DNA from 3 places in the Streptomyces sp. MK7 genome. Region 1 is predicted to be linked to each of the others. Evidence: riboswitches for the same ligand, from Rfam matches in the RefSeq annotation. Region 1 holds a riboswitch; each other region holds the start of a gene.
The links. A riboswitch is a leader RNA that binds a small molecule or an ion and turns the genes downstream of it on or off. The one in region 1 is predicted to bind thiamine pyrophosphate.

Region 1 (10,545 bases):
TCGAGGCCGAGGAGAAGATGGAGAAGGCCGTCGTGGTCGCCAAGGAGGACTTCGCCGCGATCCGCACCGGCCGTGCGCACCCGGCGATGTTCAACAAGATCGTGGCCGACTACTACGGTGCGCCGACGCCGATCAACCAGCTGGCTTCGTTCTCCGTGCCGGAGCCGCGGATGGCGGTCGTGACCCCGTTCGACAAGAGCGCGCTGCGCAACATCGAGCAGGCGATCCGGGACTCCGACCTGGGCGTCAACCCGAGCAACGACGGCAACATCATCCGGGTGGTGTTCCCCGAGCTCACCGAGGAGCGCCGCCGCGAGTACATCAAGGTCGCCAAGGGCAAGGGCGAGGACGCCAAGGTGTCCATCCGCTCCGTGCGCCGCAAGGCCAAGGACGCCATCGACAAGCTGATCAAGGATGGCGAGGTCGGCGAGGACGAGGGCCGCCGTGCGGAGAAGGAGCTCGACGACACCACCGCGAAGTACGTCGCGCAGGTGGACGAGCTCCTCAAGCACAAGGAGTCGGAGCTGCTCGAGGTCTGATGAACGACTCTTCCTGGGGAGCGCCGCCGCAAGCCGGGTACTGGGGGCCGACGGACCGGTCACCCGCCCAGGGACCCGTCCCGGGGGCCGCCCCGGCGGACCCCGCGTACGGTGCGCAGGGCGCCCAGCAGACTCGCCCCATGCCCATCGTGCCCGAAGTGCCCGCACACGGCGGAAACCAGGAGGACGACCGGGGGGCCGCACGGACGGGCGGCCCCTTGTTCCGCGACGAGACGCCGCGGCCACAGCCGCAGCAGTACGGCACGCCGCAGCACGCACAGCCGTACCCACAGTCCTACGACGCGCAGCCGCACCCGCGGCAGCCTCATGACCCGCAGCCGGGGACCTACGACCCGCAGCCGTACCAGGCGGCCCCGCCCCGGCCCCACGACACGCCGCAGACGCCGCCCGCCCCCGGGACGGCACAGCAGAATCCGGAGCCCATGCCCGACGCCCCGCAGCCGGCGCCCGCCCCGCAGAAGAAGAGCGCGGGCCGTGACCTGGGCGCTGCCATAGGAGTCGGCCTCGGGCTCGGCGTGGTGATCATCGCCTCGCTGTTCATCGTCAAGGCCGTGTTCGTGGGCGTGATCGCGGTCGCGGTCGTGGTCGGCCTGTGGGAGCTCACCAAGCGGCTGGAGGAGCGCAAGGGCATCAGGGCTCCGCTGGTGCCGCTGGCGGTCGGGGGTGCCGCGATGGTGGTCGCCGGATACGTCCGCGACGCCGAGGGCGCCTGGGTGGCGATGGCACTGACCGCGCTGGCGGTCCTGGTCTGGCGGATGACACAGCCGCCGGAGGGCTACCTCAGGGACGTCACCGCGGGTGTCTTCGCGGCGTTCTACGTGCCGTTCCTGGCCACGTTCGTGGCGATGATGCTCACCGCGGACGACGGCCCGTTCCGCGTGCTGACCTTCCTGATCCTCACGGTGGTCAGCGACACGGGCGCGTACGCCGTCGGCTGGCGCTTCGGCAAGCACAAACTCGCACCGCGCATCAGCCCCGGCAAGACCCGTGAGGGCCTGTTCGGCGCGGTCGCCTTCGCGATGGTGGCGGGGGCGCTGTGCACGCAGTTCCTGATCGACGGCGGCGCCTGGTGGCAGGGCCTCGTCCTCGGCCTCGCCGTCGCCGCCAGCGCCACCCTCGGCGACCTCGGCGAGTCCATGATCAAACGCGATCTGGGCATCAAGGACATGGGCACCCTGCTCCCGGGCCACGGCGGCATCATGGACCGCTTGGACTCCCTCCTGCCGACGGCCCCGGTGGTGTGGCTGCTGCTGGTGATCTTCGTCGGCTCCGCCTGAACCGCCTTCACCGAGGCCCCTTCCCGCGCGCGGGAAGGGGCCTCGGCTTGTGCGGGTGGGCCCGGATCGCCACGGAGACTCGTCGCCCGGCGTTCGGAGGTCACGCGGCCCGGCCGCAAGCGCCCTGGAGGCAGGCGGACGAGACCATGCCCGCGTACCTGCGCCTGCGCGAACGCCCGCGGCGCCGCGGCCCTCCCGGAGTGCGGGACGGACGCGGCGCCGCAGGCAGCGGGTGTCGCGGCGCGGTTCGGAACGACCGCGTCAGACGATCATGCTGTACATGTTCCAGCCGGGACCGATCCTGGTCCGCGACGCGAACGGGGCCGTGGCGGTGCCGGTGCCGCGGTAGAACCACAGCACGCCGTCCTTGTCACGGGCGATCAGATCGGGCAGGCCGTCGCGGTTGAGGTCGCTCGGGCCGCGCAGCACGTCGTAGACGTTCCAGCCGGGGCCGATCCTGGTGCGCGCCGCGTACGGCGCGGTGGCGTTGCCGGTGCCCTTGTAGAGCCAGAGCACGCCGCTGGTGTCGCGGGCGACCAGGTCCGCCCTGCCGTCCTTGGTGAGGTCGCCGGTGTCGGCCAGAGCGTTGTACATGTTCCAGCCGGGGCCGATCCTGGTGCGGGTCGCGAAGGGCGCGGCGGTGTTGCCGGTGCCCTTGTAGAGCCAGAGCACGCCGCTGGTGTCGCGGGCGACCAGGTCCGCCCTGCCGTCCCCGGTGAGGTCCCGGGCCCCGGTGATGACCGTGTAGATGTTCCAGCCGGGACCGATCCTGGTGCGCGAGAGGAAGGGGGCGGACGGCTTGCCACTGCCCTTGTAGTACCAGAGCACGCCGGTCCTGTCCCGGGCCACCATGTCACCGGTGCCGTCCGCGCGCAGCGCCGTCAGCGACGTCACCGTGTCGTAGGTGTTCCAGCCGGGACCGACCCGGTAGCGGGTCAGGAACGGCGCGGTGGCGCTGCCGCTGCCCTGGTACTGCCACAGCGTGCCCGACGAGTCCCGGCCGAGGATGTTGTAGCGGTCGGTGCCCGGGTCGGGCGCGGCGCTGTTGACCACGTCGACGTCGGACGTGCGCACCCACGCGATCCGGTGGTTGTAGCGGATCGGGTAGAAGGTGTCGCTCCCCACGACCACCGTGCGGGAACCCGTTCCGGAGCCATCGAAGGTGCCGCTGTTGTAGTACGAGCCGGTCACGGAGGACCCGGCGAGCGTGTACTTCTGTCCGGCGAGGAAGCCGTACTTGGTCAGCGACGCGGTGTTCGAGGCCTGGACCGGCACCCCGGTGCCCGCGTAGGCGGCGTCCTCGGGGTAGGTGCGGCCGTACACCGGGACCGAGCTGAGGCCCGCCTTGGGCGTGATCACGCTCCGGGTGCCGACGGCGGCGGCGAACTGGCCGCCCGGGTTGTAGAACCAGGCCTTCTGACCGCCGTACCAGATGGCGGTCCAGTCCCCGCTCGTCCCGGCGACGACGTACTCCCCGCCGGCGACGACCTTGTCGCCCCAGTTCCAGCCCTCGGTCGCACTCGCACTGCCCAGGTACGGGTCGGTAAGGGGAGCGGAGCCGGTGGACGGCGACGTGTACAGGTAGGTGAAGTTGGCCGGCTGGGGGGTGACCGCCGCGCCGTTGTCGGTGAGCTTGGGCTGGTTGGCCGTGGTGAACGGCGGTACCACACGGATCAGCTGTCCGGCCGTGTAGACGCCGCCGGACCCGCCGGCCCCGGTCGGAGCGCCCAGCAGCTGCATGTAGTGGTTCCAGTCCCAGAAGGGCCCCGGGTCCCAGTGCTGGGACCGGACGTTGGCATCCAGGACGCCCGGCACCTCGTCGTGGCCGATGATGTGCTCACGGTCCAGCGGGATGTCGTACTTGGTCGCCAGGTACTTCACCAGCGCGGCGGAGGACTCGTACTCCGGTTCGGTGTACCAGCTGCCGTCCTTGATCGCGTAGCCCTCGTGCTCGATGCCGATCGAGTGCATGTTCATGCTCTTGTTGCCGGCATGCCACGCCTCGTCCTTGTTCTCGACCATCTGGGTGACCAGGCCGTCGGAGGCGCGGATCAGGTAGTGGGCACTGGCGTAGGTGTTGGAGTTCTGGAAGGACGCCAGCGAACCGTCGTAGGTGCCCTCGGTGTCGTGCAGCAGGATGTACCGGATCTCGTGGCCGGTCGTGGGGCGGCTCGCGACGCCGTAGTTGCCCCAGTCGGTGTTGTCGGTGGCGCTGTTCTGCTTGTACGCGGCGGGGCGGAAGTCGCAGTTCAGTCCGGACGGGCAGTCGGGGGCCGGGGCGGCGGCCGCGGTGGCCGCGGCCAGGTCGAGGTCCGAGGACATCTTCGGCCGCACCGACGGGTCGGCCGGCAGGCTGACGTTCTGGCCGTCCGTGGTGACCCGCTGCTCACCGGTCTTGATCGACTCGTACACGCGCTTGGCGAAGAGCTCCGCGCCCTTGTGGTCCGGGGCCTGGCCGGCGCGGGCGACGGCCGGGTACCAGGCGCCCGGGTCGGCCGACAGCGAGCCGGTGGCGTCCTTCTGGTACCGGGCGAGGAGTGCGGCGCCCGCCCGGATGCTCTGCCCCGTGTCGCTCTGCACCTTCTCCGGCGAGACGTCGATGAGGCCGGCCGCCCTGTCCAGGGTGTGCAGCCGCGGGTCACTGGTGTCGACCGGCTTCTCGTGCAGGCTCTTGAGCGCCCGCTGGGCGTTGAAGTGCTTCTCGATGGCCGGGTCGCCGCTGAGGTTCATGTGGTCGAGCAGGCGCTCGCGCTCGTCGGCGTCGCCGCCGTGGCCGTTCCCGAGGTCCTCGGAGTCGACGTCCGTGAGGCCCATGACGTTGTAGGCGCCGGTGGTGCTGGGCAGCCCGCCGTGGTCCTCCCAGAGCGTCTGCCGGTACGAGACCGCCATGAGCACGCTCTGCGGGACGTGGAATTCCGCGGCGGCGTGCTCGAACTCGCTCTGCAGTCGGGCTCCCGGGACAGCGGCCTGTGCGCCGTTCGAGCCGAGGAGGCCGGGCGCCGCCAGGGCCAGCGTTCCCGCGGTCGTGGCGACGGCCGCGACCGCGGCCGCACCGTAGACGAGCAGTCTTCTCTTCCTGCGGTCTCTGCGATGGCCGGCGTTCAAGTCCCCACCCCTTGTGGTCATGACGTTCAGGTCGGTGCGCAGCCCGGAGCGCGGGCTCACAGCCATGCCCTTCAGCGTTGAAGGAGTGCTTGGCGTCACCAGTGGGATCGGTGGGACGATCACCGAACCGGCTGGTGCGTGGCCGTCCGGGGGCGGCACCTTTCAGCGGAGTGGAAATGCGAAAAACAGGGCGGGAAGCCGCGGGGGACACCGGATGAACGCCCCCCGCAAATGCCTCAGTTCAGAGGTCAGGAGGGCGGCTGCGGTGATGCTGATCACAGTCCAGTCGCGAACGACGGTCGGGTGTGGGTCACTGCGCCGACTCCGGGTCGTCAGGTTCGCGCGGAGCGGGAAGCAGCACCCGATGATGAAGTACGGGGATTGATCTGGAACCGCACTCATCACGGCCGGCCCGCAATAGCCGGCGCAGGTCCCGCGCAACACTCCTGCGGAGCTCCTACGGGCACGGCGACGCGCTGGCTGATGCCCTCGGCTCGCTCCAGCTGCTCGGAGTGCCCGGGAGGCTCAGCAAGTTGCTTCGGGACGAAGAAGCCGGGAGTCAGAGGCCGTCGCGCTCGATCAGCGAGCCATCGGGGCCCAGTGTGTACAAGCGCGGCGGATCCATGGTTTCCACGGCTCTGCGCAACTCCGCCTCCTGCTCTGCTCGGTCAGGCTCGCGCGGGTCCCGCACGTGGAATCCGTGGAGTCGGATGTTGTCTGCGTCGACGTCGTCCGGCTCGGGAAATCCCTCCTGGATGAAGCCGCAGAGCGCTCGCAGTGCGTCTTCGCCCAGCTCCAGGGGGTGAAACGGCAGGGAGTACGGCTCTTCCTCCTCGCCGGGCCACGGGGCGATTTCAGCCGGGCGGTCACCGGCCCAATAGGGCAGTTCGAAGGGGAGCGGTTCGCCGATGTTCTCGATGATGCCGCTGTCCGGCGACAGGCTCAGGGAGCGGACCAGGCGCCCGTCCTCCCACACGGCGAACGCCAGCCAGTCGACGACACTGTGCATGGCGTGCAAGACGAGCCGTCGGCCGGCACTTGCCGCCACGAGGTGCTCCGGAAGCTGCGAAGGGGCGTCGATCATCACCCTCTGATCACCTATGACCTCTGCGCCCGGCCAGCTGGCTGCGTACACCGTTCCTTTCGGCGGGTACACGCCGTCGTAGAGATTCGAGCCCTCGCACTCCTCGATCTCCCCGCCCGGATACAGCCGCCGCACCATGGTGGCCGTCCGATCACGGTCTGCCGCCCCCACGCGTCGCAGCAAGCCCGGCACGTGGCCGTCGGCGTACACCAGCAGTCCTGTCCTGGCTCCCAAAGCCCCTCCCCGGAGCGTTGCCCTTGATGGCGGACGCACCATAGCCGGGCGCACTGACAACGAGGCGCCTCAGCCTGCCTGCCTGGCTGTGCCGTCTCTGGGCCGTCCGAGACCCCCCGGGGGCCGACCAGCGACTACCGCCAGCGACAGGTGCCCCGACCGGCAGCCCCAGGTCACCCGAGTGGATCTGCGACACTGGTACCACCATGCCCAAGCCCGGAGAACTCACTTTCGTCGCCCCGCGCGGAGCCAAGAAGCCGCCGCGGCACCTTGCCGATCTGTCGCCCGCCGAGCGCAAGGAGGCCGTGGCCGCGATCGGTGAGAAGCCGTTTCGTGCCAAGCAGCTCTCGCAGCACTACTTCGCGCGGTACGCGCACGACCCGGAGCAGTGGACCGACATCCCGGCCGGCTCCCGGGCAAAGCTGCGCGAGGAGCTGCTTCCCGAGCTGATGACGGTCGTACGGCATCTGTCGACCGACCAGGGGACCACCCGCAAGACGCTGTGGCGGCTGTTCGACGGCACGCTCGTGGAGTCGGTGCTGATGCGTTACCCGGACCGGGTGACCATGTGCATCAGCTCGCAGGCCGGGTGCGGGATGAACTGCCCGTTCTGTGCCACCGGGCAGGCCGGGCTCGACCGGAACCTGTCGACCGCCGAGATCGTGCATCAGATCGTGGACGGCATGCGGGCTCTGCGGGACGGCGAGGTGCCCGGTGGTCCGGCGCGGCTGTCCAACATCGTCTTCATGGGCATGGGCGAGCCGCTCGCCAACTACAACCGGGTGATCCGTGCCATCCGCGCGCTGACCGACCCCGAGCCGGACGGGCTGGGGCTCTCCCAGCGCGGGATCACCGTCTCCACGGTGGGCCTGGTCCCGGCGATCCACCGGTTCGCCGACGAGGGCCTCAAGTGCCGGCTCGCCATCTCCCTGCACGCCCCCGACGACGAGCTGCGCGACACCCTCGTCCCCGTGAACACGCGGTGGAAGGTGCGGGAGGTGCTGGACGCCGGCTTCGAGTACAGCGCGAAGTCCGGGCGCCGGCTGTCCATCGAGTACGCGCTGATCCGGGACATCAACGACCAGGCCTGGCGCGGCGACCGGCTCGGCCGCCTTCTCAAGGGCAAGCCGGTGCACGTCAATCTGATCCCGCTCAACCCGACCCCCGGCTCGAAGTGGACCGCTTCACGCCCCGAGGACGAGAAGGCGTTCGTCGAGGCGATCGCGGCGCACGGGGTGCCGGTGACCGTCCGGGACACCCGCGGGCAGGAGATCGACGGGGCCTGCGGTCAGCTGGCGGCCACCGAGAGGTAGCCGGACGGTGGCCGGTCGACGCCCGGGTGGTGGCCTGGTGACGCCCGGGCGGTAGTCTGTGGCCGTCCATATCTTCATATTCCGACAGGGGAGCGCCACAGCGCTGAGAGTGCGGCACCGGCCGCAGACCCTCTGAACCTCGCCCAGGTCATTCTGGGTAGGAAGTTCGGTCATCACTCGAGCTGTTGCGCCCTGCCCGGGCATCCTCGCGGGTCCCGGGCGGGGCCGCGTCTCTTCCTGGCCAACCCCCAGGAGGAAATCCAGTGCACAACAAGACGTTCGTCGCCGTGGCGGTCGGACTCGGCCTCGTCACGCTGTCCGCGTGCGGGTCGACCGACGGCAAGGGGACGGCCAAGGCCGCCGACTCCAAGACCGTGACCCTCGTGAGCCACGACTCGTGGGCCGCCTCCAAGAGCGTCGTCGCCGCCTTCGAGAAGACCTCCGGCTACACCGTCAAGGTCCTCAAGGACGGCGACGCCGGCCAGGCCGTCAACAAGGCAGTCCTCACCAAGGACCACCCGCAGGGCGATGTCTTCTTCGGCGTCGACAACACCCTGCTCTCCCGCGCCCTCGACAACGGTCTGTTCCAGCCGTACCAGCCCAAGGGCTCCGACCTGGTGCTGCCCGAGTACCGGGTCGACGAGGCCAAGCACCGGGTCACGCCGATCGACTCCGGCGACATCTGCGTCAACTACGACAAGAAGTACTTCGCCGACCACAAGCTGACCCCGCCGGCCTCCTTCGACGACCTCGTCAAGCCGCAGTACAAGAACCTGCTCGTCACCGAGAACGCCGCCACCTCCTCGCCCGGCCTCGGCTTCCTGCTCGGCAGCGCCGCCACGTACGGTGACGACGGCTGGCAGGGCTACTGGAAGAAGCTCAAGGCCAACGGCGTCAAGGTCGTCGACAGCTGGGAGCAGGCCTACAACCAGGAGTTCTCCGGATCCGCCGGCGGCAAGAAGGCCAAGGGCGACCGGCCGCTCGTCGTCTCCTACGCCTCCTCGCCGCCCGCCGAAGTCGTCTACGCCGACCCGAAGCCGAAGACCGCGCCGACCGGGGTGGCGTACGGCACCTGCTTCCGGCAGATCGAGTACGCGGGACTGCTCGACAACGCCCGCAACACCAAGGGCGGCAAGGCGTTCCTCGACTTCCTGCTCACCAAGCGGTTCCAGGAGGACATGCCGCTGAACATGTTCGTCTACCCGGTGACCAAGGGCGCCCAGGTGCCTTCGGAGTTCACCGAGTACGGCCCCCAGGCCGAGCACCCCGAGACCATGGCGCCCGACAAGATCGCCGCCAACCGTGACCAGTGGGTCAAGTCGTGGACCTCGCTCGTCCTGAAGTAGCCGACGGCACGGACCGTACGGGCAGCCGTAAGGGGAACGCGGCGCGGCTCGGCCTGATGGCCGTGCCCGTCGCGTTCTTCGCGGTGTTCTTCGCCTGTCCCGTCGCCGCGATCGTCCGGCGCGGTCTGAAGGACGACGGGTCCTGGCACGTCGGGCGGATCGTGGACGTGCTCGGACAGTCCGACATCCGGCACGTGCTGTGGTTCACCACCTGGCAGGCGCTCGCCTCCACCGCGCTCACCCTGCTGGTCGCGCTGCCCGGCGCGTATGTCCTCGCCCGCCTCGACTTCCCCGGCCGCCAGGTCCTGCGGGCCGTGGTCACCGTCCCGTTCGTGCTGCCCACCGTCGTCGTCGGCACCGCCTTCCTCGCCCTGGTCGGGCGCGGGGGGCTGCTCGACGAACTGTGGGGCCTGCGGCTGGACACCACGGTCTGGGCGATCCTGCTGGCCCACGTCTTCTTCAACTACGCGGTCGTCGTACGGACGGTGGGCGGGCTGTGGTCCCAGCTCGACCCGCGGCAGGAGGAGGCCGCCCGGATGCTGGGCGCCTCGCCGCTGACGGCCTGGCGCAAGGTCACCCTGCCCGCCCTGGCCCCGGCCCTCGCCGCCGCCGCGCTCATGGTCTTCCTGTTCACCTTCACCTCCTTCGGCGTGGTGCAGATCCTGGGCGGCCCCACCTTCTCCACCCTCGAGGTGGAGATCTACCGGCAGACCTCCGAGATCTTCGACCTGTCCACCGCGGCCGTGCTGACGATCGTCCAGTTCCTGGCGGTGGGCGCGATCCTCGCCGTGCACGCGTGGACCGTACGGCGCCGGGAGACCGCGCTGAAGCTGGTGGACGCCTCCCGCACCGCCCGCCGCCCGCGCGGCGCGGGTCAGTGGACACTGCTGGCCGCCGTCCTCGCCACCATCGCCCTGCTCCTGCTGCTGCCGCTCGCCGTGCTGGTGCAGCGCTCGCTCACCGCGCCCGGCTTCGGCTACTACCGGGCGCTGACCGACTCCGACGGCGGGACCTTCCTGGTCGCGCCGATCCACGCCATCGGCGCCTCCTTCTCCTACGCCGCCGCCGCGACCGCCGTCGCCGTGGTCGTGGGCGGCCTCGCCGCCGCCGCGCTCGCCCGCCGCGACTCCGGCCGGATCGTGCGCGGCTTCGACGCGCTGCTGATGCTGCCGCTCGGGGTGTCCGCCGTGACGGTCGGCTTCGGCTTCCTGATCGCGCTGGACGAGCCGCCGCTCGACCTCAGGCAGTCCTGGATCCTGGTCCCGCTCGCACAGGCCCTGGTCGGCGTGCCGTTCGTGGTGCGGATCATGCTGCCCGTGCTGCGCGCGGTGGACGTACGGCTGCGAGAGGCGGCGGCCGTGCTCGGGGCGTCGCCGTGGCGGGTGTGGCGGGAGGTCGACCTGCCGATGGTGCGGCGGGCGCTGCTGGTCGCCGCCGGGTTCGCCTTCGCCGTGTCACTGGGGGAGTTCGGGGCGACCGTGTTCATCGCCCGGCCCGACAACCCGACCCTGCCGGTCGCCGTGGCCCGGCTGCTGTCACGGCCCGGCGACCTCAACTACGGGCAGGCCATGGCCCTGTCGACGATTCTCATGGTGGTGTGCGCGGTGGCGCTGCTCGTCCTCGAAC
Region 2 (10,545 bases), on a different contig from region 1:
CCTGCTGGAGCGTCTTCTTGGCGTCGTCGACGCTGTCGCCGGTCACGTCCGGCACCTCGACCATCTCCGGGCCCTTGGACAGCGTCAGCGTGACCGTGTCGCCCTCGGCGGCCTTGCCGCCGCCCGCCGGGGTCTGCGCGGCGACCTGCCCCTTGTCGTACTCGGAGTTGATCCGCTGCGGTGCGACCGTCACCTTCAGGCCCGCGTCCTGAAGGTCGGACCTCGCCTCGTCCGGGTCCTCGCCGGTGACGTCCGGCACGTCCACCGGGCGGCCCTTGCTGACGACGACCGCGATCGCCGAGCCGGCGTGCCGCTCCGTGCCCGCCTCGGGGTCCGTGCTGATCACCGAGCCCTTGGGGACGCCATCGCTGAAGGCCCGGCTCACCATGCCCGGCTCCAGCCCGGCCTTCCTCAGCAGGCGCTGCGCCTCACCCAGCGGGCGCCCCTTCAGGGCGGGCACCTTCACCGTCTCCGGGCCGTCGGAGACGGTGAGCGTCACCGAGTCGTGGCTGCGGATCCGGGTGCCCGCCTCGGGGTCCGTGCTGATGACCGTGCCCCGCGCGACCGTGTCGCTGTAGGCGTGCCTGACGTCCTTGACCTCGAGACCGGCCGCGTCGAGCCGCTGCCGCGCCTGCGTCTCCGTCTTCGCCAGCAGCGGCGGGACCTTGGTGAACTGGCCGGAGTTGATGTACCACACGCCGCCGCCGACCCCGAGGACCAGCAGGACGGCGGCGACCACGGTCAGCAGGACGCGCCGGGGCCGGCGGGCCGGACGCCGCGGCGCGGGGGGAGTCTCCAGGCGGCTGGTGCGGTGGACCGCCGCCTCGGCCGCCGAGGCCTCGTCCTCCTCGTTCACGGGCAGCGGGCGCGGCACCGTCAGCGCCCGGGGTATGACGCTCGTACGGTCCTCGGCGTTGTCGTGGTCCTCGGTGAGTGCCTGCGGCGGCACCGCGTCCAGCTGCTCCGGGCCGAGCGCAGCGCGGGCCTCGCGGGCCCGCGCCAGCAGCGCCACCGCGTCGTGCGGCCGTACCTCCGGGTTGCGGGCGGTGGCCGTCGCCACGAGCTCGTCCAGCTCGTACGCCAGCCCCGGCACGGCGGCCGACGGAGCGGGCACGTCCTCGTGGAGGTGCTGGTAGAGCACCTGGGCGGGGCTCTCCCCCTGATGGGGCTTGCCACCGGTCAGCATCTCGTAGAGCACGACCCCGCACGCGTACACATCGACCCGGGGGTCGGCGGTGCCCTGTTCGATCTGCTCGGGGGCGAGGTAGGAGACGGTGCCGAGGACCGCGCCGGTGGTGTTCGTCACCGTGTCCACGGCCCGCACCAGACCGAAGTCGGCGACCTTGACCCGGCCGTCGTCCCCTATCAGGACGTTCTCCGGCTTCATGTCGCGGTGCACGAACCCGGCGCGGTGCGCGGCGCCCAGCGCGGCGAGCACCGGCTCCAGGATGTCCAGGGCGGCGCGCGGCTGCAGCGCCCCGCGCTCGCGCAGCACGTCGCGCAGGGTGCAGCCGGAGACGTACTCCATGGCGAGATAGACGTACGACCCGTCGGTGCCCTGGTCGAAGACCTGCACGACGTTGGGGTGGTCCAGGCGGGCCACCGACTTGGCCTCCCGTATGAACCGCTCGACGAAGGACCCGTCGGCCGCGAGTGAGGGGTGCATCACCTTCAGCGCGAGGACGCGGTCCAGGCGGGTGTCCAGGCCCCGGTAGACCGTGGCCATCCCGCCGACGGCGATCCGCGCGTCGACGCGATAACGGCCGTCGAGCACCTGCCCGACCAATGGGTCCTGAAGGGTCGTATCCACGCAGGCGAGTGTACGAGCCACGACGGACACGGACCGCTCCCAGTCGCTCTCCACGGCCCGACTGCAGCCGACCTGTGACGCGCTGCACACAAGCCCGCGGCCGGCCGTGCGGGAGCCTCGGCCAGTCGTGCGGGAGCCTGCGGGCAGTCGTGCCTCCCTCAGTGCTCAACGCCTGGGAGGTACCCCCAGGCGGCACGGGTGGGCGCAGGCGGACCCCGCCGGCGCGGCGAGCGAACCCCGCTCCGCAACCCGCGAGCACCTAGAAGGCCGGACGCTCCGGATCCAGCACGGCCAAGCCCTCCGCAGGAGAAGACGCCTCGGCGAAGTGCCGCTTGGGGATCCGCCCCGCCAGCCGCGCCATCCGCCCCGCCGCCACCGCATGCCGCATCGCCTCGGCCATCACCGCCGGCTTCTGCGCCCGCGTCACCGCCGAGGCGAGCATCACCCCCGCACACCCCAGCTCCATGGCCAGCGCCACGTCCGAGGCCGTGCCGGCGCCCGCGTCCAGGATCACCGGCACGCGCGCGTGCTCGACGATCAGCTGGAAGTTGTGCGGGTTGCGGATGCCCAGCCCGGACCCGATGGGCGAGCCCAGCGGCATGATCGCCGCACAGCCCACGTCCTCGAGCCTGCGCGCCAGCACCGGGTCGTCGTTGGTGTACGGCAGCACCGTGAAGCCGTCGTCGACCAGCGTCTCCGCCGCGTCCAGCAGCTCGATCGGGTCCGGCAGCAGCGTCCGCTCGTCGGCGATGACCTCCAGCTTGATCAGGTCGGTGCCCAGCGCCTCGCGCGCGAGACGGGCCGTGAGCACCGCCTCGCCCGCCGTGAAGCAGCCCGCCGTGTTGGGCAGCACCCGGATGCCCAGCTTCTCCAGCACCGACAGCACGGAGCCGTGCACCGAGGGGTCCACCCGGCGCATGGCAACGGTGGTCAGCTCCGTGCCGGACGCCACCAGGGCCCGCTCCAGCACCTCCAGGCTGGGCGCACCGCCCGTGCCCATGATCAGCCGGGACGCGAAGGACGTGTCACCGAGGACAAGCAGATCGTCGGCCATGGGTCAGCCTCCCTGCACGGCGGTCAGCACTTCGACGCGGTCGCCCTCGCTCAGGGTCGTGGACGGCCACTGCGCGCGCGGGACCACGGTCTCGTTGAGGGCGGCGGCCACCCCGGAGGGCGCCGCGGTCAGGCTCCGCACGACGGTGTCCAGCACGGTGCCGGGCGAGATACGGCGGGGCTCGCCGTTGACGGAGATGTTCACGCGGGCTGCTCCATCGGGACGGCGGCGAACCGCCGCGGGGTGAAGGGACGGACCTCGTCCGGGAGTTCGCCGGTGGTCAGGACGTGGGCCATGGCGTCACCGGTGACCGGCGTGAGCAGCACGCCGTTGCGGTAGTGGCCGGTGGCCAGCAGCAGCCCGTCCAGCTCGGTCGGGCCGAGCAGCGGCGCGTTGTCGGGTGAGCCGGGGCGCAGCCCGGCCCGGGTCTCGGTCAGCGGCAGCTCGGTGATCCCGGGGGCCAGGTCGTGGGCGTCGCGCAGCAGCTCGTACACCCCGCCGGCCGTCACCGTGGTGTCCCAGCCCAGCTCCTCGCTGGTGGCGCCGATGACCAGCTCGCCGCTGACCCGCGGCACCAGATAGACGTGGCTGCCGCGCACCATGGCCCGCACCGTGCGGCTCAGGAACGGCGCGTAGCGCTTGGGCACGGTCAGCCGCAGCACCTGCCCCTTGACCGGCCGAACCGGTGGCAGCACCTCGTCCGGCACCCCGGCCAGCTGCCCGCTGCGGCTGCCCGCGGCGAGCACCACCTGTTCCGCGCCGAGCTCCGTGCCGTCGCGCAGCACACAGCCCGTGGCCCGGTCCCCCCGCACGGTGAGCCGCTCGGCCCACGCGCGGTGGAGGACCACCCCGGCCCGCTCGCACGCGGCGACCAGGGCGGCGGCGAGCCGCCGCGGGTCGATCTGGTGGTCGCCGTCCACCCGGAGCCCGCCGCGCACGCCCGGCGCGAGCATCGGCTCCAGGCGCCGGCAGTCCCGCCCGGACAGCCACTCCGACTCCAGGCCCGAGGCGCGCTGAAGGCCGTGCAGTTCCCGCAGGTGGGCACGGTCGTCGGCGTCCAGCGCCACGGCGAGCGTGCCGCAGCGGCGGTAGCCGAGGTCGTGGCCGGTCAGCTCGGTCAGCTCGGCCGCGAAGTCCGGATAGCGGCGGGCCGAGGCGAGGTTCAGCCCGAGCAGGGTCTGCTCGCCGTAGTGCAGTTCGGTGACGGCGGCCAGCATTCCGGCCGCCACCTGCGCGGCCCCACCGCCCGGCTCGGGGTCCACCACGGCCGTGGCGAACCCGCGCTGCGCGGCCCGCCAGGCCGTCACGAGCCCGATGATCCCGCCCCCGATGACCAGGACGTCTGACGTACGTGGCAACGACATGGGCGTCCAGCCCCTCCCTTCGCCGGCATGACCCGGATCAGGTTCGTACGGTCGGAGGCCGCCAGCCTCCCTCTCAGCCCGGTGCGTCCGGGCTCCCGCGAGTGCTTGTCGGGGGCCACCCTAGCCCCTGCGGCAGAGCACTCGTAAGGGAGCCTCTCGCATGCCCCCTGACCGACCGAACCGTCGGTGACTATGGTGATCAGGTGAGCGAGCAGACGCAGGAACAGGGCATGTCACAGCCGCGGCGGGTGGTCGTCGTGGGCGCGGGCATGGCCGGTGTGCAGACCGCGGTCGCCCTGCGCGAGCAGGGCTTCGCCGGCACCGTCACGCTGATCGGCGCCGAACCCCACCAGCCCTACGACCGGCCGCCGCTGTCCAAGGCCGTCCTGCTCGGCAAGGCCGAGGGCTCGGCCTTCGACGTCGACTTCGAGTCGCTCGGCCTCGAACTGCGGCTCGGCTGCGAGGCGCTCGCCGTCCGCCCCGACGCCCATGTGCTCGACACCTCCGAGGGACCGGTGCCCTACGACGTCCTCGTCGTCGCCACCGGCGCCGAGCCGATCCGGCTCCCCGGCGCCGAGGGCGTCCCCGGCGTCCATCTGCTGCGCACCCTGGACGACGCCGAACGGCTGCGGCCCGTGCTCGCCGAGCAGCACGACATCGTGGTCGTCGGCGCGGGCTGGATCGGCGCCGAGTTCGCCACCGCCGCCCGCGAGGCGGGCTGCGCGGTGACCGTGGTGGAGGCCGCGGACCGGCCGCTCGCCGAGGCCCTGCCCGCCGAGGTGGCCGCGCCGATGACCACCTGGTACGCCGACAGCGGCGCCGAGCTGCGGACGCACGCGCGCGTGGCACGCGTCGAGCCCGGCGCGGTGGTGCTCGACGACGGCTCGCGGCTGCCCGCGGGCGCCGTCGTCGTGGGCATCGGCGCGCGCCCCGCGACCGCCTGGCTCGCCGGTTCGGGCATCGCGCTGGGGGAGCGGGGGGAGGTGCTCGCCGACGACCATCTGCGCACGTCCGTGCCGGACGTGTACGCCGTCGGGGACTGCGCCTCCTTCCCCTCCAAGCGGTACGGCGAGCGGCTGCTGGTCCACCACTGGGACAACGCGCTCCAGGGCCCGCGCACGGTCGCCGCCGACATGATCGGGCTGACCCCCGCCGCCTACGACCCGGTGCCGTACTTCTGGTCCGAGCAGTTCGGCCGCTTCGTGCAGTACGCCGGTCACCACACGTCCGCCGACGCCACCGTCTGGCGCGGCGAGCCGTCCGGCCCGGCGTGGACGGTCTGCTGGCTGCGCGGAGACCGGCTGGTCGCCCTGCTGGCGGTCGGCCGGCCGCGGGACCTGGCGCAGGGCAGACGGCTGATCGAGGCCGGCACGCCGATGGACCCGGAGCTGCTGGCGGACCCGGCCAGGCCGCTGAAGGCGGCCACGGCGTAGGGCGCCACGCGGTGCGCCGCGGGGTTTCGAGGGGCGCCGCAGGGCGCCGTACGTGCGATGTTCTCCTGCGGGTTCTCCCAGGCGGACGGGCCTGACTTCCGACTGTCGGTGGCGGATGGCAGGCTTGGATCCGTGACCGAGATTGACGCGAAGATCGATGCTCTCGTCCCCGCCTGGCTCACCCTCCCCGAGATCGCCGAGATGCTCGGCGTCGAGGTGACGAGGGTGCGGCAGCTGGTGAAGGAGGGCCAGCTCATCGCCGTACGCCGTGGTGAGAACCGCGCGCTGCACGTGCCCGCCGCCTTCATCGACGGTGACAAGGTCGTCAAGGGCCTGTCCGGGACCTTGACGCTCCTGCGGGACGACGGCTTCACGGTCGAAGAGATGATCGAGTGGCTCTTCACCCCCGACCCGACCCTGCCCGGCACCCCCGCGCAGGCCCTGAGCGAGAATCGCGGCACGGAGGTGAAGCGCCGCGCCCAGGCGCTTGCCGTCTGACCGGTACCGCCTGAACAACCCGTCCGGCGTACGGGCCACGGCGGGGCGGCCACGGCCGCTTCGCCACCGCCGCTCCGCCGCGGCCCGTACGCCCTCGACACACCGCGCCGACAACGCACCACCGCACCGAACCGGGGGAATCCACCCATGCCCGTGCCCGACACCGCCGCAGCCGCCGCCCGTGACCGGCTCGCCGACGCGCGCCTGTACCTGTGCACGGACGCCCGTACCCGCCAGGGCGACCTGCCCGGGTTCCTCGACGCGGTGCTGGCGGGCGGGGTCGACATCGTGCAGCTGCGCGACAAGGGCATGGAGGCGGGGGATGAGCTGGAGCACCTTCAGGTGTTCGCCGACGCCTGCGCCCGCCACGGCAAGCTGCTCGCCGTCAACGACCGCGCCGACGTCGCCCACGCCGCCCGCGCGGACGTGCTCCACCTCGGCCAGGACGACCTGCCGGTGCCCGCGGCCCGCGCGATACTCGGCGACGGCGTCCTGATCGGCCGCTCCACGCACGCCGAGTCCGAGGCCGCCGCGGCCGCCGTCCAGGACGGCGTGGACTACTTCTGCACGGGCCCCTGCTGGCCCACCCCCACCAAGCCCGGCCGCCACGCACCCGGCCTCGGCCTGGTCCGGTACGCGGCCTCCCTCGGCACCGACCGCCCCTGGTTCGCCATCGGCGGCATCGACCTCGGCAACCTGGACGAGGTCCTCGACGCCGGCGCCCGCCGTGTCGTCGTGGTCCGGGCGATCACCGAGGCCGAGGACCCCGGCGCGGCGGCGGCCGAGTTCGCCAAGCGGCTGCGGCAGGCGGACACGCCCTGACCGGGCGGTCGAGCAGGGCGACGGCGGGGCAGGCGTCTCGCCTTCCGGACGGCCGGGGCACTCCTACCGCCTCGTATCGGGCCCGGTTGTCCGACAGGTGGACAAGAACCCGGCAATTCCGGCAAATTCCCGGCGTTCGGTTGGGGGACCGCCGCCCCCTGGCTAACCTGCGACTATGGCCCTCGGCACCGCATCCACCAGGTCGGACCACGCCCGTACCGTGCGCGACATGCTCGCGACGGGCAAGACGACGTATTCCTTCGAGTTCTACGCCCCCAAGACCCCGAAGGGCGAGCGGAACCTGTGGAACGCGCTGCGCCGCGTGGAGGCCGTGGCGCCCGACTTCGTCTCCGTGACCTACGGCGCGGGCGGCTCGACCCGCGCGGGCACGGTCAAGGCGACCGAGGCCATCGCCTCCGACACCACCCTCACCCCGATCGCCCACCTGACCGCCGTCGACCACTCGGTGGCCGACCTGCGCAACATCATCGGTCAGTACGCCGACGCCGGGATCCGCAACATGCTGGCGCTGCGCGGCGACCCGCCTGGCGACCCGATGGGCGACTGGGTGGCGCACCCCCGGGGGCTGACCTACGCCGCCGAACTCGTCGAACTGATCAAGACCTCCGGTGACTTCTGCGTCGGTGTGGCGGCCTTCCCCGCGATGCACCCGCGCTCCGACGACTGGGAGACCGACGTACGCCACTTCGTCGACAAGTGCCGCGCGGGCGCCGACTACGCCATCACGCAGATGTTCTTCCAGCCCGAGGACTATCTGCGCCTGCGCGACCGGGTCGCGGCCGCCGGCTGCGACACCCCGATCATCCCCGAGGTCATGCCGATCGCCAGTGCCAAGACGCTGGCGCGCATCCCGTCCCTCACCAACGCCGCCTTCCCGGACGCCCTGAAAGAGCGGATCCTCACAGCACAAGACGATCCGACGGCTGTACGCTCCATTGGCATCGAGTTCGCCACGGAGTTCTGCGCGCGGCTGCTGGCCGAAGGGGTGCCCGGACTGCACTTCATCACGCTGAACAACTCCACGGCGACGCTGGAAATCTACGAGAACCTGGGCCTGCACCACCCGCCGCAGGCCTAGACCGGCCGTACCCGCGTACGACAGACTGCGAAGCGGCCACTGGGAGAGGGGCGTACATGGGCTGGACGGTCCTCTACATCGCGTTCGGCATCGTCGCGCTGTGGCTGCTCGGTGAGGTGCTGCTGCAGTACAAGGCGCGCCTGCGCTGGCGGTTGCTCGCCTTCGCCGGCTTCCTGTGTGTCGTGCTCGGTGTGCTGATGCCGTCCGTGGTGGTGATCGGCGTGGGCGCGGCCGCGTTCGCGGTCGGGCAGACCTACGTCACGCTGTCCTTCCGCCGCGGCTTCGCCGCCGGCTGGGCGGTCAGGCACCCCAGTGGCGAAACGACCAAGCGCCGCCGCGGCAAGGCCGAGCGCCAGGACCGGGCCCTGGAGGATTCCGGCCTCGAAGGCGCCGACGGCGGTCACGACGGCCACCACGGTCAGGAAGAGGCGGACGGCGCGGACGGCGTGGGCAGCCCGGCCGGCCGTGACGATCTGTCGTACGGGCCCGACGACTACGACCAGGACGACGTCTTCGCCCCGGCCCGCGCCGGCGACCCCATGGCCGCCGAGACCACCGCCGTGTACCAGCCGCAGCCCCTGCCCGACGACACCGGTTCCTACGGCGTCTACGGCGACTCCCCGCAGCCGGCCGGCCTGCCCCAGGACCAGTACGCCACCGCGGCCCAGGCCGCCGACCAGGGCTACGGGTACGACTACTCCGGCTACGGGCAGCAGGCCTACGGCTACGACGGCTCCGGCCAGCAGGGCTACGCCGCCTACTCGGACCCGTACACCGGCGCCCAGAGCTACGGCGGCGCCTCCTACGACACCACCTACGGTGGCCAGCAGGGTTACGCGCAGCAGGGCTACGGCGTCCAGGACCCCTACGCCACGGGCGGCTACGGCGGCGAGGCCCCGGCCGGCGGGGTGTGGGTCCCGCAGCAGCGCACCGACGACTCCTACGGCGGCGAACTCCCGCCCGAGCAGTCCTACCCGTACCAGGACAACGGCCAGGGCGGTCAGGGCTACGGCCAGGCGCAGCAGGGCGCCGGATTCGACGAGCAGTACCGTTTCTGAACCGGTCTGAACCGGCCCTGGGGCGCGGGCACTTCCGCGCGCCGGGACTCACTGCGACCCGCGGAACTCCGGCCCCTCCACGACGAGTCCGGCCACCAGCGCGCCCGACATCCCGGCGTGCGGCAGCCCGCCGCCCGGGTGCGACCAGCCGCCCACGGTGAACAGGCCGTCGATTCCCGTGGAGTTCGCCGGATGCAGCAGCCGGCCCCCGGCCGCGGCCAGTGACGGCGCGGGAACGGCCCCGCCCGCCGCGCCTGTTTCCCGGGCGATGTCGGCCGGTGTGCGGGTCTCGCGCCACAGGATGCGGTCGCGCAGCCCCGGCACGGCCCGCTCGGCGGCGGTGATCATACGGTCGGCCTGCGCCTGCAGTGCCTGTCTGCCGGGCTGTTCGTCCGCCCCGGGCAGTGCGGGAACCGTGGCCGTGAGCGTGATCGCCTCGTGCTCCCCGTCGGGGACCAGGGCCGGGTCGTCGGGGCGGAGCACCGTGACGGTGGGCCGCGCGGGCATGCCCGGAGCCGTACCGAACAGGGCGTCCAGCTCCGACTCGCGGTCCTCGGTGTGCACCACGGTGCGATGGGCCGTCCCCTCGGGGCGGCCGCCGCGCAGCGCCAGCAGCACGGTCAGGCGGCTCGGCAGCCCGTGCCGCGCGGGCACCTGACCCTCGCCCCGCAGAGCCGCGCCCGCCACGAAGCCGCTCAGCGTCTCCGGTGCCACACCGGCGACCACGAACTCCGCCTCCGCCACGCCGCCTTCGGCGAACTCCACACCCGTCGCCCGGCCGTCCTTCTCGAGGATCCGCACCACCTCGGTGCCGAAGACGAACTCGACCCTGCGGGCCACACAGCGCTCGTACACCGCGCGCGCCAGTTCACGCAGCCCCCCGCGGACGTACCAGATGCCGAAGGCGTGCTCCATGTACGGCAGCACGGACGCGCTCGCCGGGGCGGTGCGCGGATCGAGGCCGTGGGCGAGCGCATGGCTCTCCAGGAGCGCGGCGAGGCGCGGATCGCGCAGCTCCCAGGCGCCGACCTCGGCGAGCGTGCCGGCCCGCCGGGTGCGCAGCAGGCGCCCCAGCGGGACCGCGGGATAGGGCTCGCGCTCGGCCAGCACGGACCAGTTGGGCCACAGCGGCTCCTCCAGAAGCGGCCGGCGGGTGCGGTCCCAGGCCTCGCGCGCCCGCACCAGGAAGTCGCCCCAGCGCTGCCCGGCGCCCTGCCCGAGCGCCGTGTCCAGGGCCGTGACGACTCCCGCGCGGGAGGCGTTCGGCAGCGACACCTCGGTGCGGTCCGCGAACACGTGCCGCGCCGCCGGGTCGACCTGGACCAGTTCGACACGGTCCTCCAGCGGCTCCTTGCCGGTCTTGACGAACAGGTCGCGGTAGACCGCGGGCAGCGGGAGCAGCCCGGG
Region 3 (10,545 bases), on a different contig from region 1:
CCTGGTCTCCACCGCCCAGACCTGGGGCGAGGAGGTCTACTTCGACACCGGCGTCCGTGTTCCACGCGAAACGGGCGCCCAGCAGGTCGTCGCCCCCGGCACGGTCGCCTTCTGGACCGACGGTGACGCTTTGGCCCTCCCCTATGGACCCACGCCGATCTCGCAAGGCTGGGGTCTCCCCCGAACGGAGTTCGAGGGAGAGTGCCGCCTCGCGAGCCCGTGCAACGTCCTCGGCCGGATCGACGGCGACCCCCGCCGCCTGGCGACCATGCGCGCCGGCGACCCGGTACGCGTGGAACCTGTCGAGGACTAGGGGCAGATCAGAAGACCGGGACGGCCGTTCAGGCCTCCCTGCGGAACGCCTCCGCGGTCTTGAGGAAGATGTCGTTCGCCTCGGTCTCCGCGACGGTCACCCGCACACCCTCGCGCGGGAACGGCCGGACGACCACGCCCGCCTGCTCACACGCCTCGGCGAAGGCCATCGTCCGCTCCCCCAGCCGCAGCCACACGAAGTTGGCCTGCGTCTCGGGCACCGTCCAGCCCTGCGCGCGCAGCGCGTCGACCACGCGCGTACGTTCGCCCACCAGCGAGCCGACCCGGCCGAGCAGCTCGTCCTCGGCACGCAGCGAGGCGACCGCCGCGTCCTGGGCCAGCTGGCTCACCCCGAACGGCACCGCCGTCTTGCGCAGCGCCGCCGCCACCGGCTCATGGGCGATCGCGAAGCCCACTCGCAGCCCGGCCAGGCCATAAGCCTTGGAGAACGTGCGCAGCACACAGACGTTGGGCCGCTCCCGGTACAGCGACACACCGTCCGGCACCTCGGCATCGCGGATGAACTCGCGGTAGGCCTCGTCGAGCACCACCAGGACATCGCCGGGCACCCGGTCGAGGAAGCGTTCCAGCTCGGCCCGCCGCACCACCGTGCCGGTCGGGTTGTTGGGGTTGCAGACGAAGATCAGTCGGGTGCGGTCGGTGATCGCGTCCGCCATCGCGTCCAGGTCGTGCACATCGCCCGGCGTCAGCGGGACCCGCACCGAGGTCGCCCCGCTGATCTGCGTGATGATCGGGTAGGCCTCGAAGGAACGCCAGGCGTACATGACCTCGTCGCCGGGGCCGCTGGTGGCCTGGAGCAGCTGCTGGGCGACACCGACGGAGCCGGTGCCGGTAGCGACGTGGGAGACCGGCACCCCGAAACGCTCGGCCAGCTCCTCGGTCAGGGCGGTGCACGCCATGTCCGGGTACCGGTTGAAGGAGCAGGCGGCGGTCGTCACCGTCTCCATGACGCCCGGCAGCGGCGGGTACGGGTTCTCGTTGGAGGACAGCTTGTACGCCACCGGGCCGTCGGCCGCGGCGGGCTTGCCCGGCTTGTAGGTGGGGATACCCTCCAGCTCGGCGCGCAGCTTCGGGCTCGTCTCGCTCACCGCAGTCCTCCTCGTGACCACACCGGCTTCCAATACTGCACACCTTATGAGGATTGGGCGCCCGTGCGAATGGGGCAGGCCCTATCACTCCCGTCCGGCCGCCGACCCGGCCTGTCACACAGGCATCGGCTGCATCAGTGGCACCATCGTACGAATTTGTACGGATACGAGGGGCGCGCCGCACATATATCTACGCGCCGGTGGCTCGCGCCGTGGCGCGCATCCCTCGTGAAGGTGAGTTGAGACCTCTTCGAGACCTCGGAGGCACGCCAGGCGCACGCGCGCCACCGCGTCATCTCCTGGCATTCCAACGCGTAACCGGCTTGTTTTCTAAGGCAGTTGAGCAGAGATGACCATGCAGAAACGTGCCTGTCAATGCGTGCATATGCGTCCGCACTACCCCACCCCATGAGCCCTACTATCGGCTCGCCATGACAGCAGCAGGGAAGCACCAGGTGAGCCGCGCGGAAACCTCACGTCGAGGCAGCCGGCCGGGCCGGGCGGGCATCAGAGACGTGGCCGCCGCCGCCGGAGTCTCCATCACGACCGTCTCCGACGCCCTCAACGGCAAGGGCCGGCTCCCGGACGCCACCCGGCGCCATGTCCGCGAGGTCGCCGACCGGCTGGGATACCGACCCTCGGCCGCAGCCCGCACCCTTCGTACCGGCAAGTCGGGCCTCATCGGCCTGACCGTGACGACGTACGGGGATGAACCTTTCACCTTCACCGAGTTCGCGTACTTCGCCGAGATGGCCCGCGCCGCCACCTCCGCCGCGCTCGCCCGCGGCTACGCCCTCGTCATCCTCCCCGCGACCTCACGCCACGACGTGTGGTCGAACGTCGCCCTGGACGGCACGGTCGTCATCGACCCCTCCGACCAGGATCCGGTCGTCAGCGAACTGGTCCGGCAGGGTTTACCGGTGGTCAGCGACGGCCGCCCGGCCGGCTCGCTCCCGGTCACCGCCTGGGTCGACAACGACCACGAGGCCGCCGTGCTCGACATCCTCGACCACCTGGCCGAGGCCGGCGCCCGCCGCATCGGCCTGCTCACCGGCACCACCACCGACACCTACACCCACCTGTCGACCACCGCCTACCTGCACTGGTGCGAGCGCGTCGGCCAGGACCCGGTGTACGAGGCCTATCCCGCCCACGACCCCTGCGCGGGCGCCGTCGCCGCAGACCGGCTACTCGCCCGCCCCGACCGGCCGGATGCCGTCTACGGGCTGTTCGACCCGAACGGCACCGACCTGCTCGCCGCCGCCCGCCGCTACGGCCTGCGCGTACCCGACGACCTGCTGCTGGTCTGCTGCAGCGAGTCCACGGTGTATGCCAACACCGACCCGCCCATCACCACGCTCTCCCTCAAGCCGCGCCGCATCGGCACGGCGGTGGTACAGCTGCTCATCGACGCCATCGAGGGAGTCGATTCCGACCACCCGGTCGAGCAGGTCATACCGACCGAGCTGATCGTGCGCACCTCGTCCCAGCGGCGCCCACCGCGCACGACCGTCAGCCCGCCACGCGCACCGGAGGGGCACTGAGAAGCCCGGGGAGCACTGGGGGCAGCCGGTCGCGGGATCGCCGAAGACGGCCCAATCGGGGCGAAAGCCGCGGTGAACCGCAGTCCTGCTCCGATTCACCACCCCTGGGTCATCACATGGCGCGATCCGCATTCCTATGATGGGCCCACGACACCGCGGGCCGCTGCGACCAGGCAGTCCGAAGCGGTGCAGATGCGGCGCGATGGTGGAGGGGTCGATGACTCAGGGGGCCGGTCAGGGACCCGAAGTGGAGCGGACGGCGACGCTGCGCGACTTCCGGGTACCCGCGTATGTGAACGAGACCGGTCCGTACGCCCACAACACCCACCCCGCCGAGACCCTCCCGCCGACCGAGGACGGCTACCCGGACGCGTACACGCCCACCCAGCGCGACCTTCCCGTCATCAACCGCGGCGACACACTCCAGGTGACCGTGGACCCGGTCCCCGCACCGGCCGCCCAGCCCGTCACCGGGCCCGGCCCGCTGTACGTCGTCGGGGACGTGCACGGCTATCTCGACCAGTTGGTCGCCGCCCTGCAGGAACAGGGCCTCATCGACTCCGCCGGCCAGTGGTGCGCGGGCACCACGCGGCTGTGGTTCCTCGGCGACTTCACCGACCGCGGCCCGGACGGCATCGGCGTCATCGACCTCGTGATGCGGCTGTCCGCCGAGGCCGCCGCGGCCGGCGGCTACTGCAAGGCCCTCATGGGCAACCACGAACTGCTGCTGCTGGGCGCCAAGCGGTTCGGCGACACCCCCGTCAACTCCGGGGCGGGCACCGCCACCTTCCAGGCCGCCTGGCTGCTCAACGGCGGCCAGAAGTCCGACATGGACCGCCTCCAGGACCACCACCTGCAGTGGATGGCCCGCCTCGACGCCATCGAGGAGGTCGACGGCTATCTGCTCGTGCACTCCGACACCACCGCCTACCTCGACTACGGCGACTCGACCGAAGAGGTCAACGACACCGTCCACGAGACGCTCACGCGCAACGACGCGGACGAGTGCTGGGATCTGTTCCGCAAATTCACCAAACGCTTCTCCTTCCGCGACGAGGGCGGCGCCGACGCCGTGCGCTCCCTCCTCGATACGTACGGCGGCACCCGCATCGTTCACGGCCACAGCCCCATTCCCTACCTGCTGGGCCAAGTCGGCTCCGAGGACGGCGACGACACCGCGGGCCCCGTGGTGGAGGGACCGCACGTCTACGCCGACGGACTGGCCATCGCGATGGACGGCGGCGTGACCATGGCCGGAAAGCTGCTGGTCCAGCAACTTCCGCTGGACGCCTGACCGTTCACCGCGCGAGCTTCCCCCGCCGGACCCGGGCACGGCCGGGCACCCAATGGCACCCAATTTGTGAAAACCCCCTGTCACCGCGCGCCGTCACGGCTCTACCATCGGCTTATCCGTAGCAGGCTCCCCTCCGTTTCTGCCCGACGGCTCGCCGCCGTGCGAGCCCCAAGCCCTACGGAGCATCGGGGGATGCACATGAACAGCGTTCCGCAGCACCTGTTGAGCGAGGACCGCCAGGAATACGAGCGGATCCTCGATGAGGCGCTGCGCTCCGCCCCACACCGCCCGGAACTGGCCGCGCTCGGCCAGCGGCTCAACAGCGAACAGCTGCGCACCATGGCGCTCAACGCCACCGCTCTGATCACCGCGGCTGCCGCCACCGAGTACCACCACTACGTGAAGGTCCGCGAGGAACTGCGCAGGCCCGCACCGTCCACCCCGTCGTCCGCCGGCGACACCGGCTCCGCGGACCTGGGCGCGGCCGCCACCGGGCTCGCCACCACCATGGGCGAGGTCGCCGAGCCCACCGGCGCGGGCGCCGGCGCCGTCGTCGCGGTGCTCGCCCCCGTGCTCGCCGGAGTCGCGGCGGCCCTCTTCCTGCTCGTCGGCTACATCCTGGAGATGCTGGATCCGGCCCCCGCCTTCGCCCGGACCATGGTCACGGCGGGCTGGGTGTTCGGCGCCGTGACCGCGGCCGCGATCGTCGTCGCCGGCACAGGGCTGCTGCTCACTGCCCTGCGCAACCGCCCCTCGCCCGAGACGGGACCGTACGGCGAACTGGGCGCGGAACTCGCCCGGGCCAGGCAGGCCTGGCACGACGCCCTGCTCGAACGCGGCATCGTGCCGTTCCTGCGCGAGGCGCTCGCCGCCTCCGGCTCGGCCGCACACCGTACGGACCCGTCGGCACCGAGCGGCCGCATCCCGCAACTCGGCTACGGCCGGCCCGGTTTCAGCAGCCCCGACGACGGCGTCCCGGGCTCCCGTCCGAGCTTCTCCAGCCCCGACTTCACCAGCCCGGACTTCGGAGGGCCCGAGCACCAGCCGGAGTGACCAGCCCCCGGGGCCGCACCGGCCCGCTCCCGCAGGGGCAGTCGGCTACGGCACCGGCTGGTCCGGGCGGCACAAGCGGTGCCCCCGGACCAGAACGACCACCGTGACGCTTCGCCGCGCTCAGTCGGCGATCGGCAGGTACACCCGGTTGCCCGCGGCCGCGAACTCCTTCGACTTCTGAGCCATGCCCTCCTCGATCTCACTCCGGCTGGTGCCGTGTTCACGCCGGATGTCCTGCGAGATCTTCATCGAACAGAACTTCGGGCCGCACATCGAGCAGAAGTGGGCCGTCTTGGCGGGTTCCGCCGGGAGGGTCTCGTCGTGGAACTCCCGTGCCGTGTCCGGGTCGAGGGCGAGGTTGAACTGGTCCTCCCACCGGAACTCGAAGCGGGCGTCGGACAGGGCGTCGTCCCACTCCTGCGCACCGGGGTGCCCCTTGGCGAGGTCGGCGGCGTGGGCGGCGATCTTGTAGGTGATGACGCCGGTCTTGACGTCGTCACGGTTGGGCAGGCCCAAGTGCTCCTTGGGCGTGACGTAGCAGAGCATGGCCGTGCCCCACCAGGCGATCATCGCCGCACCGATGCCGGAGGTGATGTGGTCGTACGCCGGAGCGACGTCCGTCGTCAGCGGGCCGAGCGTATAGAACGGAGCTTCATCGCAGATCTCCTGCTGAAGGTCGATGTTCTCCTTGATCTTGTGCATCGGGACGTGTCCCGGGCCCTCGATCATGGTCTGTACGTTGAAACGCCTGGCGATGCGGTTGAGTTCCCCGAGCGTGCGCAACTCCGCGAACTGCGCCTCGTCGTTGGCGTCCGCGATGGAGCCCGGCCTGAGGCCGTCGCCCAGGGAGTACGTGACGTCGTAGGCGGCGAGGATCTCGCAGAGCTCCTCGAAGTTCTCGTAGAGGAACGACTCCTTGTGGTGCGCGAGACACCAGGCCGCCATGATCGAGCCGCCGCGCGAGACGATGCCGGTCTTGCGGTTCGCGGTCAGCGGCACATACGCCAGGCGCACGCCGGCGTGGACCGTCATGTAGTCCACGCCCTGCTCGGCCTGCTCGATGACCGTGTCCTTGTAGATCTCCCAGGTCAGCTCCTCGGCCTTGCCGTCGACCTTCTCCAGGGCCTGGTAGAGCGGCACTGTGCCGATGGGGACGGGGGAGTTGCGCAGCACCCACTCACGGGTGGTGTGGATGTTGCGGCCGGTGGAGAGGTCCATGACCGTGTCGGCGCCCCAGCGGGTCGCCCAGGTCATCTTCTCGACCTCCTCCTCGATGGATGAGGTGACCGCGGAGTTGCCGATGTTGGCGTTGACCTTCACCAGGAACCGCTTGCCGATGATCATCGGCTCGATCTCCGGGTGGTTGACGTTGGCCGGCAGCACCGCGCGGCCCGCCGCGATCTCCTCGCGGACGACCTCGGGAGAAACGTTCTCCCGGAGTGCCACGAACTCCATCTCCGGCGTGATCTCCCCGCGGCGCGCGTACGCGAGCTGCGTCACCGCCTGGCCGGCACGCCCCCGCCGCGGCTGGCGCGGCCGGCCCGGGAACACCGCGTCGAGGTTGCGCAGGCCTCCACGCGGCGAGGTGTGCTTGATCCCGTCGTCCTCGGGGCGTACGGGACGGCCCGCGTACTCCTCGGTGTCGCCGCGGGTGATGACCCAGTTCCCCCTCAGCGGTGACAGGCCCCTGCGGACATCGGTGTCGACGAGCGGATCGGTGTATGGGCCCGAGGTGTCGTACAGCGTGACCGACTGCCCGTTGGTGAGGTGCACCTGACGGACCGGCACCCGCAGGTCGGGGCGTGAACCCTCGACATACGCCTTGTGCCAGCCGATGGACTTCCCGGCCTCCTGGGACTTCTCGTCCTGAGCGGAGGCAGGCGTGCGTACGTCCTTGTTGGTCATGAGACCTACTCCCTACGCCGGCATTACCCGGTAACAGGTTCGGCGGTCGACGCAGCGGTTCTCGTCTGCCGACGTTTCATGTGAAACATCACTCGTTCCACGTGAAACATCGCAAAGACGAAGGTCAGCGCCCTCTCAGCCCGGTGCTCCGAGCTCCCGCGTGTGCAAAGGTGTCTACACGCTAGCGTCATTTGTGGCGCGGTGAACAGTGGGCCTCTGCCGTTCTTGCGATGATCTGGTGGTGACCACGACACAGCAGTCCCCCCATGGGCCCCCTCCCGGGAGCGGCGGCGGGCACGGGCACGCGCACAGCCACAGCCATGGACCGGCCGCCCCCGTTTCCCAGCACCTCCGCAAGGTCATCGCGGCCATCCTGATCCCGTTCGCCGCCGCGGTCGTGGTCGGGCTCGTGGTGCTCTGGCCCGGCGGCGCGCCGTCGCACCAGCGCACCGGTGTGGGCTTCGACCGGCAGACACGGCAGGCCACGGTCACCGAAGTGGTGGCGGTGAGCTGCAAGTCGGTGAACGCCTCCGGGGACACGCCGACCGGCGACACCTCGACGGCCGAGGGATCCTCCGCGCAAGCCCAGGCGACCGGTACCTGCAAGAAGGCCACGGTCCGTGTCGACACCGGCAACGACAAGGGGCGCACCTTCACCGAGATCGTGCAGCCGGACCAGTCACGGCAGCTGCACCAAGGCGAGAAGGTCGTGGTCGCCTACGAACCCTCCGCGCCGAAGGAACTTCAGTACTCGGTCACCGACGTCAACCGGCGCTTCCCGATGGCGCTGCTGGCCGGTGTCTTCGCGCTCGCCGTCGTGGTCGTGGGGCGGATGCGGGGCGTCATGGCGCTGATCGCTCTGGCCGTCAGCTTCCTGGTGCTGAACCTGTTCGTCCTGCCCGCCATCCTGCAGGGTTCGAACCCGCTGCTCGTGGCCGTGGTGGGGGCGAGCGCCATCATGCTGATCGCCCTGTACATGTGTCACGGCCTGTCCGCCCGCACATCGGTGGCGGTGCTCGGCACGCTGATCTCGCTGGTGCTGATCGGCATCCTCGGCTCACTGTTCATCGGCTGGGCCGCGCTCACCGGCAACACCGACGACAACACCGGTCTGATCCATGGCCTGTACCCGTCGATCGACATGAGCGGTCTGCTGCTCGCCGGGGTCATCATCGGCTCGCTCGGCGTCCTCGACGACGTGACCGTGACGCAGACCTCGGCGGTCTGGGAGCTGCACGAGGCCAATCCGGCCATGGGCTGGCGCGGGTTGTACCGCGCGGGCATCCGCATCGGCCGGGACCACATCGCGTCCGTCGTCAACACCCTTGTCCTCGCCTACGCGGGCGCGGCGCTTCCGCTGCTGCTGCTCTTCTCCATCGCGCAGAGCAGCGTGGGGACCGTCGCCAACAGTGAGCTGGTCGCGGAGGAGATCGTCCGCACGCTGGTGGGCTCGATCGGCCTGGTCGCCTCCGTGCCGGTCACCACGGCCCTGGCGGCACTCGTGGTCTCGGCCGACCGTACGAGTACCGGGCCGACGCCGGCGCGCGCGATGCCCGGTGTGCCGGCTCCCGCGCGCGGCGGCAGAGGACGACGCCGCAAGCGGTGATCCCGGGGCACCGGATCTCCCGCCGCTTCATGTGACCGGCGTACGCGGTGAAGCGTTACGCCACCGCACACGGCCCGTTGCCGAAACGCTTCAGCCCGCGCTCTGTTCCTCGGCCAGAATGCGCCCCAGCGCCTCGTCGAGGTGCGCGTCGAAGTCGGCCAGAGCGCCCTCCTGGCCCAGCGGCACCAACTTGTCCGTGCGGTCCAGGAACGCCACGAGGGGTGCCGTGGAGGAACGGAACAGCGCCCGGTCGCTGCCGACCTGAAGGCGGATCAGGACCTCGCTCAGCGAGTCCGCGTCCGCGGGCGAGATTCGGACATCGCCGTCCCCGCACGGTGTGCCCACCCCGTCGATCAGCAGCTCCCGCCCGAAGGCCCAGGTCACGGGGGCATCTCCGGGCAAGTGGAACGTCAGCCGCACGGCGTAGGGATCACAGGTCTCATACCGCAGCTCCACCGGGATGCGGAAGGAGAGCTCCTCGGACACGAGAAAGCTCATCATGACCTCTGCCTGTACGGACTCGCGCATCGCTACCCCGTCATCTGCCGTCGACTGGCCGGGAATCATCCCCGTGACACTGGTGGCATCTTGCTGAACGTACACAACAGATCACAAGGAGTAAGTTTTCAGATACTGATAGCGAGTGCGAGGGCGCCGGCACACCGTTCCACCTCGTGCTGCAGTTGCAGCGCCGCGGTCATCAGCCGGTCGTCCTGGTGGGCGGGAAGCGACAGGGCGATCGTCAAAGCCGTCGCGCCCACCGTGATGGGGACGGCCGCGCAGACCGTCCCCAGGGCGTACTCCTGCCGCTCCGTCACCGGCTGCATCCGGCGCATCCGTTCCAGACGCCGCAGGAAGCTGTGATTGTCACGGACCGTGTACGGAGTGACGGACCGCACGGGATAGCGGTCGAGGTGGTCGCGGCGGGCACCGTCGTCCAGCTGGGACAGCAGGCACTGGCCGACGGCGTGCGCATGCCCGGTCTCCCGGAAGCCGGCCCACTCCTCCACCGCCGGGTTGGCCGGGGTGTCGGAGACGCTCATGACCTCGATCTCGCCGTCCCGGTACGTCGCGTAGTACATGGGAGCACCGATCAGATCACGCCATTGTGCGAGCGTCTCGACGATCGTGCTGCGACGTTTCTGCGCGGCTCCGCTGCTGCCGAGTCGCTCGGCCGCCTCGCCCAGGAAGAACAGCCCCCGGTCGCGGTACAGGTAGCCCTCATGGACCAGGGTGCGCAACAGGTGGTAGGCGGTGGGAAGAGCGAGGCCGGTCTCACGGGCCAGCTGTTTCGCCGGGGCGCCGTACTCGTGGCGCGCGACGGTTTCCAGCAGGCGCATCGCGCGCTGCACCGAGCCGATGAGGGTCTGCTGCGGCTGAGCGGCCTGCTGCTCCAGCGCCCTCGCGTAGGACTGCTCCACCGGTGGCGCGGAGCGCGGCTGTGCGGGGAGTCCCGTGGAACGGGACGGCGTCAGGGGGCCGGGACGCGCGTGCGGTCCTGCGGGTGCGGTGTCAACCGTGGCCAAGGGTCACTCCCGTAGCACGAGGGGGCAGCCCGTGCGGGGAAACACGGGTGGGGAAACGCTGCCCGCGGGGGTCCTGCCCCCACGTCGATGCCCGGACCCTATCCGCCCACCACCGCTTGTGGACGGCCTGTCCGGGAAACTTCCCTCCCGCGAGGGAACCGGCGATTCCTGTTACCGATCACCGGTGCCCCTGCGT

Region 2: it holds a riboswitch for thiamine pyrophosphate, as region 1 does, so the genes downstream of both, thiO (glycine oxidase ThiO) here and R2S09_RS12630 (thiamine ABC transporter substrate-binding protein) in region 1, are expected to answer to the same signal.
Region 3: it holds a riboswitch for thiamine pyrophosphate, as region 1 does, so the genes downstream of both, thiC (phosphomethylpyrimidine synthase ThiC) here and R2S09_RS12630 (thiamine ABC transporter substrate-binding protein) in region 1, are expected to answer to the same signal.

What each region holds. Positions count from the first base shown of each region.
Region 1 is NZ_JAVACL010000008.1:33,467-44,011, forward strand. Features, by position in the region: gene frr (ribosome recycling factor) at 1-539, shown strand, start outside; gene R2S09_RS12610 (phosphatidate cytidylyltransferase) at 539-1,837, shown strand; gene R2S09_RS12615 (N-acetylmuramoyl-L-alanine amidase) at 2,099-4,942, opposite strand; gene R2S09_RS12620 (DUF6928 family protein) at 5,502-6,236, opposite strand; gene rlmN (23S rRNA (adenine(2503)-C(2))-methyltransferase RlmN) at 6,467-7,573, shown strand; TPP riboswitch at 7,650-7,755, shown strand; gene R2S09_RS12630 (thiamine ABC transporter substrate-binding protein) at 7,837-8,919, shown strand; gene R2S09_RS12635 (iron ABC transporter permease) at 8,976-10,545, shown strand, end outside.
Region 2 is NZ_JAVACL010000005.1:153,636-164,180, reverse strand. Features, by position in the region: gene pknB (Stk1 family PASTA domain-containing Ser/Thr kinase) at 1-1,810, opposite strand, end outside; gene R2S09_RS09455 (thiazole synthase) at 2,070-2,864, opposite strand; gene thiS (sulfur carrier protein ThiS) at 2,868-3,068, opposite strand; gene thiO (glycine oxidase ThiO) at 3,065-4,228, opposite strand; TPP riboswitch at 4,226-4,337, opposite strand; gene R2S09_RS09440 (FAD-dependent oxidoreductase) at 4,432-5,661, shown strand; gene R2S09_RS09435 (Rv2175c family DNA-binding protein) at 5,794-6,159, shown strand; gene thiE (thiamine phosphate synthase) at 6,313-6,981, shown strand; gene metF (methylenetetrahydrofolate reductase [NAD(P)H]) at 7,157-8,080, shown strand; gene R2S09_RS09420 (hypothetical protein) at 8,137-9,138, shown strand; gene R2S09_RS09415 (NAD(P)/FAD-dependent oxidoreductase) at 9,187-10,545, opposite strand, start outside.
Region 3 is NZ_JAVACL010000001.1:433,684-444,228, reverse strand. Features, by position in the region: partial or broken gene R2S09_RS02010 (cyclophilin-like family protein) at 1-313, shown strand, start outside; gene hisC (histidinol-phosphate transaminase) at 342-1,421, opposite strand; gene R2S09_RS02000 (LacI family DNA-binding transcriptional regulator) at 1,853-2,965, shown strand; gene R2S09_RS01995 (metallophosphoesterase family protein) at 3,168-4,259, shown strand; gene R2S09_RS01990 (hypothetical protein) at 4,452-5,312, shown strand; gene thiC (phosphomethylpyrimidine synthase ThiC) at 5,433-7,217, opposite strand; TPP riboswitch at 7,210-7,387, opposite strand; gene R2S09_RS01980 (YibE/F family protein) at 7,459-8,823, shown strand; gene R2S09_RS01975 (SsgA family sporulation/cell division regulator) at 8,914-9,351, opposite strand; gene R2S09_RS01970 (IclR family transcriptional regulator) at 9,450-10,349, opposite strand.